Regions from separate parts of the Geomicrobium sp. JCM 19037 genome, predicted to be linked through region 1. Evidence: a T-box and tRNA genes for the amino acid it is inferred to sense, from the RefSeq annotation. Region 1 holds a T-box; the other holds one or more tRNA genes.
What was found. A T-box is a leader RNA that pairs with one kind of tRNA and senses whether it is charged. The one in region 1 lies ahead of metG (methionine--tRNA ligase), so its partner is inferred to be a tRNA-Met.

Region 1 (4,422 bases):
TCATCGGTAAGCCCAAAAAGTCGTTTCGCATTAGCTGTCGTAATCTCAGCGATCTCCTCTACGGTAACGCCTTTTAGTTCAGCAATTTTTTCCGCGACGAGTGCCACATGAGCTGGCTCATTTCGTTTTCCCCGGTAAGGGTGGGGAGCGAGAAACGGGCAATCAGTCTCAATAAGCAAACGATCCAGCGGCACCATCTTCGCTACATCTTTCGGTAGTTGCGCATTTTTAAACGTAACCGGTCCCCCAAAAGAAATATGCATGCCCGCATCTAAACAACGCTTTGCTGTCTCTTCGTCTCCGCTAAAGCAATGCATGATTCCCCCTGCCGGGCCGACCCCTTCTTGTTCAAGAATCGTCGCAATATCTGCTTGGGCTTCTCGACCATGAATAACAAGAGGAAGTCCGACTCGCTTATGAAGCTGGATCTGTTTTATAAACGCTTCCTTCTGAACCGCTGCCGGAGATTTGTCCCAATGATAGTCAAGCCCCGTTTCACCGATGGCTATGACCTTTGGGTGCTCCGTTAACGATTCGATCCATGCAAGATCTTCATCGGTGAAGTCGACACTATCGACTGGATGCCAGCCAATCGTCGCATACAAAAACTCATATTCATCTACGAGCGCCATCGCTCGGGTAATGGTTTCACGATCGAACCCGACGACATTCATCCACTTCACACCGGCTTCTCGTGCACGGGTAAGCACGTCTTCAAGATCATCATCAAACTGATGCACGTTTACGTGCACGTGTGTATCAAACAATTCAACCATCGTTAACTCCTTTTTAAAAAGCCGGGCATGCCCGGCTTTCCATCAATTAAGATATGAGTGTTCCATTCGGAAGATCGCCATCAATTGTGACCAATTTTAATGTGTCTTCCGCTTTTCCAGCAAGAATCATCCCTTGAGACTGCTCACCACGCAGCTTTACAGGGGTAAGATTCGTTACACAAATGATCTTTTTCCCTTCAAGTTCATCCGCTGTGTAATCTTTAGCTATACCTGAAACGACTTGACGCGTCTCATCACCAAGATCCAATTGCAACTTTAACAACCGGTCTGCTTTTTTCACCGGCTCTACTTTTGTGACTTGTGCAACCCGTAGCTCGACCGCTTTAAAGTCATCAATCGTAATAAGGTTCGCGCCCTCTTCCTCTTCAGCTTCCGCTTCGTCGGTTTTTGGCGCTGCCATTAGCCGCTAATATGGTCCACTTCTTTTTCAATCTCAAGACGTGGAAAAATCGGCGTCCCTTTCTTCACGACTTGTGTGCCTTTAGGTAATGAACCAAACTGTTTGAGCGATGCCCAAGTGCCAAGATCTTCTTGGTCACTAAATCCAAGTTGTTGTGCAATTGCCGTTGGTGCTTCTGTAAAGAACGGCTTGAGCAAAACAGAAATGATTCGTAGCGATTCAGCCAAATGGTACATCACAGCGCGAAGCTCTTCACTTCCTTCTTCTTTAGCGAGCATCCACGGTTGTGTTTCATCAATGTACTTGTTCGTACGACTGATAAACTGCCAAATGGCGGTGAGAGCAACTGAGAATTCCATCGTTTCGATATGCGCTTCCACTTTTTCGATCGTTGCGTCAGCCACATCAAGTAACGAAGCATCATAACCGGTGCCATCTTTTAGATACTCTGGAATTTCACCATCAAGGTATTTATTAATCATCGCAACCGTTCGATTTAATAAGTTGCCAAGGTCGTTGGCTAAATCATAGTTAATCCGCTCAACGAAAGCTTCTGGCGTGAATACACCGTCTGAACCGAATGGCACTTCTCGCAAGAGGTAATAACGTACCGCATCAAGCCCGTAACGTTCGATAAGCGCATCGGGATACACGACGTTGCCTTTGGACTTCGACATCTTTTCATTTTTCATGAGTAAATGACCGTGACTGAAAACTTTCTTCGGCAATGGCACGTCTAACGCCATTAACATGATTGGCCAATAAATGGTATGGAAACGAACGATTTCCTTCCCGACAATATGCACATCTGCTGGCCAAAACTTGTGATAAGCTTCGTCTTTGTCCGTCCCATAACCAAGCGCTGTAATGTAGTTAAGTAATGCGTCAATCCAGACGTACACGACGTGTTCAGGGTCGCTTTTAATCGGTACTCCCCACGAAAATGCTGTCCGAGAGATGGCAAGGTCTTCAAGACCTGGTTTAATAAAGTTGTTGATCATTTCATTTTTACGAGCCTCAGGCTGAATAAAGTCTGGATTGTCTTCGTAATATTGAAGCAGACGCTCTGCGTAATTGCTCATTTTGAAAAAGTACGATTTCTCACGAACAAGTTCTACCGGATGCCGCTATCGGGACTTTTACCTCCGATTATTTTGCCATTTTCATCTTTTACCGGATCTTCCAGCTGCAATTCTGTGTAGTACGTCTCATCAGGCACAGAGTACCAGCCTTCATATTCGCTCAAATAGATGTCACCTTGATCTTTTAGCTGCTCCACAACTTGTTGAACGGAGTGTTTATGACGGTTTTCGGTCGTACGAATGAAATCATCGTAAGAAATGTCCAGGTTGTCCCAAAGCTGACGTATGCCTGCGACAATTTCATCCACGAAATCAATCGGTGTAACCCCTTCTTCTTTCGCTTTTCTTTCAATCTTTTGCCCGTGTTCGTCAGTGCCCGTCAAAAACATCACATCATAGCCTTGTAGACGTTTGTAACGTGCAAGCGTGTCAGCGGCTACAGTCGTATACGCATGACCGATATGAAGCTTTCCACTCGGATAATAAATCGGTGTCGTCACATAGTACGTTGGTTTATTACTCATTGTATTTGCCCCCATCTATTCATCAAATCTAAAAACTCCCGTCCCTATGTGAAGGGACGAGAGTTGGACTCACGTGGTACCACCCTGCTTTCTTCTCGTGATAGAGAAGCTCAACAGCGCTAATCAGTTACAATTAGCTACACACCTGCTAACGGTCGGTCAACCGTGCATTCCTCACGCGTTACGCTTAAAATGCAAAACCTCGCGGACCATCTTCAACAATACGTTTGTGACCGGTTCCCAGCAACCCGGCTCTCTGAACACTCGTTATTGTTTACTCATCCATTCATCGGTATGTTTATTCGTTGAAAAACCACAAACTTAATTGATAATTATACATCAGTGATTCCCTAAAGTCAACAGACATATACCATATCAAACACTCGTGCTGTCTCAGAAAATGCAGAAACACTTGAGATATAGCCATTTTATCGCATTTGAATTTTAAGATTATTATATTGACTTGATTTTACTATACTGGTATGATTGCACACATAGAGATAAAAAGTGTCAAATTGTGACACAAATATACATTTGCGCTCGCAAGGAGGAGATTCTAAGCAATGAAATCAACTGGCATCGTTCGCAAGGTTGACGAGCTTGGCCGCGTGGTAATTCCAATCGAGTTACGACGTACATTAGATATTGCAGAGAAAGATGCGTTAGAAATTTATGTGGATCACGACCGCATTATTCTAAAGAAATATAAGCCGAATATGACTTGTCAAGTCACAGGCGAAGTCTCTGACGAAAATATCTCAATTGCCGACGGCAAGATTATACTTAGCCGGACGGGGCACGCGAAGTAATTGGTTCGCTTCAAGAGTACTTGGACAATTCAAAGTCAACGGCTCTATAAATATCATAATTCGAGCTACCCAAATCGATGGGTAGCTCTTTTTTATTGGCTCAATAGGCATGGTGTGGTTTTTGCTTTTTTGAGACACTTTCCATCTCAGAACTTCTCATAGAACAGCCTATACGCCGGTTAGCTAAGTCCGTGATAGTCGTTATACACTTCTTTTTTGCGGATGTTGCGATCAAGTGCACACTGTTTCATCGCTGCATTTTTTTGCATTCCTTTTTCTTCATAGGCTTGCACATGCAAACGAATCGAAAGCCCTTCCCACCAGTCGGTTGTTTCTGCCTGTTCCGATTCATCTGCACCGGCAACGACAAAGCAAATCTCACCTCGCCATTCATCACGACCTAGATCTTTCACCTTACCTCTAGCAAACTCTTCATAACGCTTCGTGAGCTCTCGACCGATGACCGCTTCTCTTTCTCCCCAAACTTCTGCCATCGTTTCAAGCGTCGCATTCATTCGGTGAGGAGACTCATAAAAGATAATCGGTACTTTTAAGTGGCGTAAATGTTCAAGTTGTTCTCGAATCTCTTTCTTTTTCCGAGGCAAAAATCCATGAAAATAAAAAGCGCCGCCCCCGAGGCCCGATCCAATGAAAGCTGTAAGCGCTGCGTTAGCTCCAGGAAGAGGAGTAATAACAATTCCTGCTTCAATACACTGTGCAACCAATTCCGCCCCTGGATCAGATACAAGCGGTGTTCCAGCATCACTAACAATGGCCACATCTTTACCGGCTTGCAACTGCTCGATTAAC
Region 2 (4,422 bases), on a different contig from region 1:
TGCATTTGAAATCCCGTTTGCCGCCCGTAAGACGGTAGAAAGTCAACGCTATAATGGTGTCATTGCACTCGGGGCCGTAATACGGGGAGAAACATCACATTATGATTATGTGTGCCAAGCAGTGACGAGTGTATAAGCTCACTTAATATTGAGTCAGATATTCCGATCACTTTTGGTGTATTAACGACGGATACGAGTGAACAAGCTTTGGCTAGAACGGGGATTAAGCATCCAAACACAGGAAATGAAGCCGCGCGCACAGTTGTTGAAATGGCGACATTGGAAGTGTAGGGAAGCAAATTTTTGGTTCTGATTCTATACTAGCGAAGTATAGAGTCAGAATCGAATATAAAGAATACTATGTCATATTTTCTCACAGATTTCTTTTTAGTCATCGTTTCCGACATTCGACTGTGATAAACTCGAAAAAAGGAGTGAGTCACCATGAAGCATTTCGACTGGAGAGTTATTCATCAAGAGTCTGGGAAAAAGAATCATTTACATAGTAAAGCAACTCCGATTTATCAGACGTCAGCCTTCGCTTTTTCAGATTTAGATGATTTGGAACAGTTTTTCTCTCCTGAAAATGAACGGTACATGTATACGCGCTATGGAAACCCGAATACAGACGAGTTAGCAGATCTTGTTGCCGGTTTGGAAGAGGCGCCCTCAGGTGTGGCTACGTCATCAGGAATGTCCGCGATCCTTGCAGGTGTGTTAGCTGCTGTAAAACCAGGAGATCATATGCTCATTCCAGAAGATGTGTACGGGGGGACGTATGACCTCTTTCACAACTTTCTTACGGACTGGAATGTTCAAATAAACACGGCCTCTTTTGCCGATAAGAACAATATCCTTAGTGCATTAACAGAAAAGACAACGCTCATTTTTGGAGAGACTGCAGCCAATCCCCTTCTAAGGGTTGAAGATATTGAACAACTCACGCAAATAGCTAAGGGTCACGGCGTCAGGGTCATGATCGATAACACGTTTGCGACGCCATATTTTGTTAAGCCTTATATATTAGGGGCAGACTTGGTCGTACATAGTGCAACCAAATATATTGGTGGGCACAGTGACGTTACCGCGGGCGTCCTTGTCGGAGAATCATCGTTAGTTGAGCAGGCGAAGAAAAAAGTCATCCAGTTAGGTATGAATGTCAGCCCCTTCGAAGCATGGCTCACGACACGAGGATTAAAGACGATCTCCGTTCGAATGAATCAACAAAGCAAAAACGCGGCAGAAGTGGCAACATTTATGCAAGAGCAACCAGGAGTGAAGGTGTACTATCCAAACACCTTAAGTGATCATGGTAATGGAGCGATGGTAAGTTTCGACCTCGGCCATCAATTTGATGCGTATACATTTTTTAAGAGCTTACAATGGATTCGAATTGTACCCACATTGGCAGGAGTAGAAACGACTGTTTCTTACCCGCTAAAAACATCCCACCGCAGCATTCCGAGTGATTTGCAAAAACGCTTAGGTATAACGGAAGGACTTGTGAGAATGTCTGTAGGCCTAGAAGATAGCGGGGAAATCATTGAAGAATTGCGCCTTGCTTTAGCGGCTGCAAAAAAATAAATAAACTTTTTTTTCTAGATGCCTTGCATTATCTTTTTTTCCATGATATATTATTACACGTGGCGTTGAGAGACACCACAAACGAATCTGGTGACATTGGCAAAGAGGTCACACCCGTTCCCATGCCGAACACGGAAGTTAAGCTCTTTAGCGCTGATGGTAATTGGGGGGCAGCCCCCTGTGAGAGTAGGACGTTGCCAGGTTTTTTCACATCGCGGGATAGAGCAGTCTGGTAGCTCGTCGGGCTCATAACCCGGAGTCGGAGGTTCAAATCCTCCTCCCGCAACCAATTATTCTTTAGATTGTAGTACTCGAAGAGTGCAACCAATTAACTTTCGACACTACGTCGAATTTTTTTCTTCTCTGCGAGAAAGAATTGTAGTGCCTGGAAGGTGCAACCAATTTTACCCTCGACACTACGTCGGCTAAACTTCGAAGCAAGAGGGGATAGTGGTACTGAGTGAGTGCAAACAATTAATATTTAGATTGTAGTACTAGGAGAGTGCAACCAAATTACTTTCGACACTACGTCGAATTTTTCCATCTCTGTGAGAAAAGGTTGTAGTGCCTGGAAGTTGCAACCAAAAATACATAGCTCAATTAAACATACAAACGACAAATCGTTTGTTTTTTTGTGTTTAAGCGAACCTACTCATGTGACGATGCTGCAGATTTTTAGTGTCCAACGAAAGCATAACGCTAAGTAACTGTGTGTGCCTATTTGCGATAATGATCCACTGCATAGAGTAACAACGACAAAAAATTAGCGTTCGCAATGGGTCGGGCTCTGCTCGATAATGTGTGTGGGGATTTTACTTATTATTATCCAGAACACTTACGAAATCCCACCGTAAACGCGCTTATGTTGGCATTTACGGTTCTTATGTGGGGATTTTGGAAAAATGAGAGAAGTTCTTCCTCCAAATACCCTCATGAACCGCATTTTGGGGCAGTTTTACAATGCGTGTACTTTCGTGTACGTGCACCAATTGTATGCTAGAATATTGGTTATGAGCCTTGACTTAAAGGGGTATAAATGATGGATGAATTTCGCTTAATAGAACGGATTCATAATATAATTGAAGATAAACAGCCAGGTGTGCGTGTCGGAATTGGGGATGATGCAGCATTATTCAGCCAAATGCTGAATTGGAGACGATCTGTTGTGTCGACACGCTATGCGAAGGTGTGCATTTTAAACGATCAACGATGAAACCGGCAGACATTGGCTATAAGGCGCTCGCTGTAAACATTAGTGATGTAGCTGCAATGGGTGGAAAGCCTAAATACTATCTTGTATCCATTGCTGTTCCTCGTGGTTGGTCTGATGATGAAGTTCTTGAAATTTATGATGGAATGCAAAGCTTGGCACAGCAACAAGGGTTCATCTCATTGGCGGTGACAGTGTGACATCAAAAAGTGAACTATACATATCTGTGACGGTTCTCGGTGAAGTGGCAAAGGGAAGGGCGTTACTTCGAAGTAGTGCACGCGTCGGTGATGTTGTTTTCGTTACGGGTTCATTAGGAGGTTCAGCTGCAGGTCTCGAGCAGTTATTAAATCAAGATGCTAACCCGAACAAAGCATTTGTTGAGGCGCATCAACGACCGCTGATGCATACTGGGGTTGCGCAAATGTTCACCGAGAATTCAACGAGAATGGCATTGAATGACATCAGTGATGGTTTATCAAGTGAAATATGGGAGATTGCTGAAAGTAGTGACGTTCATATTGAACTTGAGGAAAGCAACATCCCGATGCCAGAGTTGATGGAAGAGACGTTTGGGCGCGAACGATCTTTACGGTTTGCCTTTAACGGTGGTGAGGATTTTCAATTGCTAGGTACGGTTTCGAAAGAGGATTGGCCACGTATTGCTGAAGAGGCAAAACGTATAGGAGATCCACTTACAATAATCGGTCATGTCATCGGAAAAGGTGCAGATGTGACGTTAAACTCGACCACACAAAAAACACGCCTTGTGCGTGAAGGATATACACATCGTTCTTGAATAGAGGTGAGGGCATGAGAGAATACGAAATATTGACGAATGATACAGAAGAAACGATGCGTCTAGGGGAACAGCTAGGACAAGTCGCCAAACCAGGGGATGTTTATACGTTGGACGGGGATTTAGGTGCAGGGAAAACGCATTTTAGTAAAGGCTTTGGAAAAGGCCTGGGTGTTCAAGGGAATATCAATTCTCCAACATTTACCATTATCAAAGAGTATAAAGGAAGGCTTCCTTTTTACCATATTGACGCGTATCGCTTGGACGAGAGCGATGAGGAAGATCTCGGTCTCTCTGAATTTGTTGATGGAGACGGAGTAACAGTCATTGAATGGCCATCACGATTGAGCGTACCATTGCCTGAAAATACCGTTCATATTACCCTCCAACGACTTGGAGAGCAAGAGCGACGTTTACAAATCAAAACAAATGCTTTGCATTATACATCTGTGTTGGAGGTGTATGAATGATGATTCTTTCTATGGATACATCCACGTATGTGTTAGGTACTGCAATCGGTACAAACAGCGAGATTGTTGCAGAGTGGACGACGTACAAAAAAAGAAAATCACTCTCTTCGCCTCATGCCAGGCATTGATGAGGTGATGAATCAAGCGAATCTGGAAATGAAAAATCTAACCGGCATTGTTGTGACGACGGGTCCTGGATCATATACAGGGGTGCGTATCGGCGTCGCTACGGCTAAGGCGATGGCGAGTTCATTGGACATCCCCTTATATGAAGTATCTTCACTTGAGCTGTTAGCCCAAAATGGGAAGTATACGAGCACCGTGATTTGTCCGTTTATTGATGCTAGACGAGGGCAAGT

Region 2: it has a tRNA-Met gene. The T-box ahead of metG (methionine--tRNA ligase) is inferred to sense a tRNA for this amino acid. The anticodon was not compared.

The regions. Positions count from the first base shown of each region.
Region 1 covers NZ_BAWZ01000026.1:6,936-11,357, reverse strand. The annotation lists gene JCM19037_RS14485 (TatD family hydrolase) at 1-776, opposite strand, end outside; partial or broken gene rnmV (ribonuclease M5) at 1-4, opposite strand, end outside; partial or broken gene metG (methionine--tRNA ligase) at 823-2,818, opposite strand; T-box leader at 2,853-3,102, opposite strand; partial or broken gene JCM19037_RS14475 (AbrB/MazE/SpoVT family DNA-binding domain-containing protein) at 3,367-3,662, shown strand; gene rsmI (16S rRNA (cytidine(1402)-2'-O)-methyltransferase) at 3,792-4,422, opposite strand, start outside.
Region 2 covers NZ_BAWZ01000030.1:11,307-15,728, forward strand. The annotation lists partial or broken gene ribH (6,7-dimethyl-8-ribityllumazine synthase) at 1-291, shown strand, start outside; gene JCM19037_RS15715 (PLP-dependent aspartate aminotransferase family protein) at 445-1,584, shown strand; rRNA gene rrf (5S ribosomal RNA) at 1,671-1,787, shown strand; tRNA gene JCM19037_RS15725 (tRNA-Met) at 1,798-1,873, shown strand; gene JCM19037_RS25890 (hypothetical protein) at 2,621-2,797, shown strand; gene JCM19037_RS23215 (AIR synthase related protein) at 2,734-2,994, shown strand; gene JCM19037_RS23220 (thiamine-monophosphate kinase) at 2,991-3,593, shown strand; gene tsaE (tRNA (adenosine(37)-N6)-threonylcarbamoyltransferase complex ATPase subunit type 1 TsaE) at 3,608-4,063, shown strand; gene JCM19037_RS28665 (hypothetical protein) at 4,060-4,191, shown strand; gene tsaB (tRNA (adenosine(37)-N6)-threonylcarbamoyltransferase complex dimerization subunit type 1 TsaB) at 4,178-4,422, shown strand, end outside.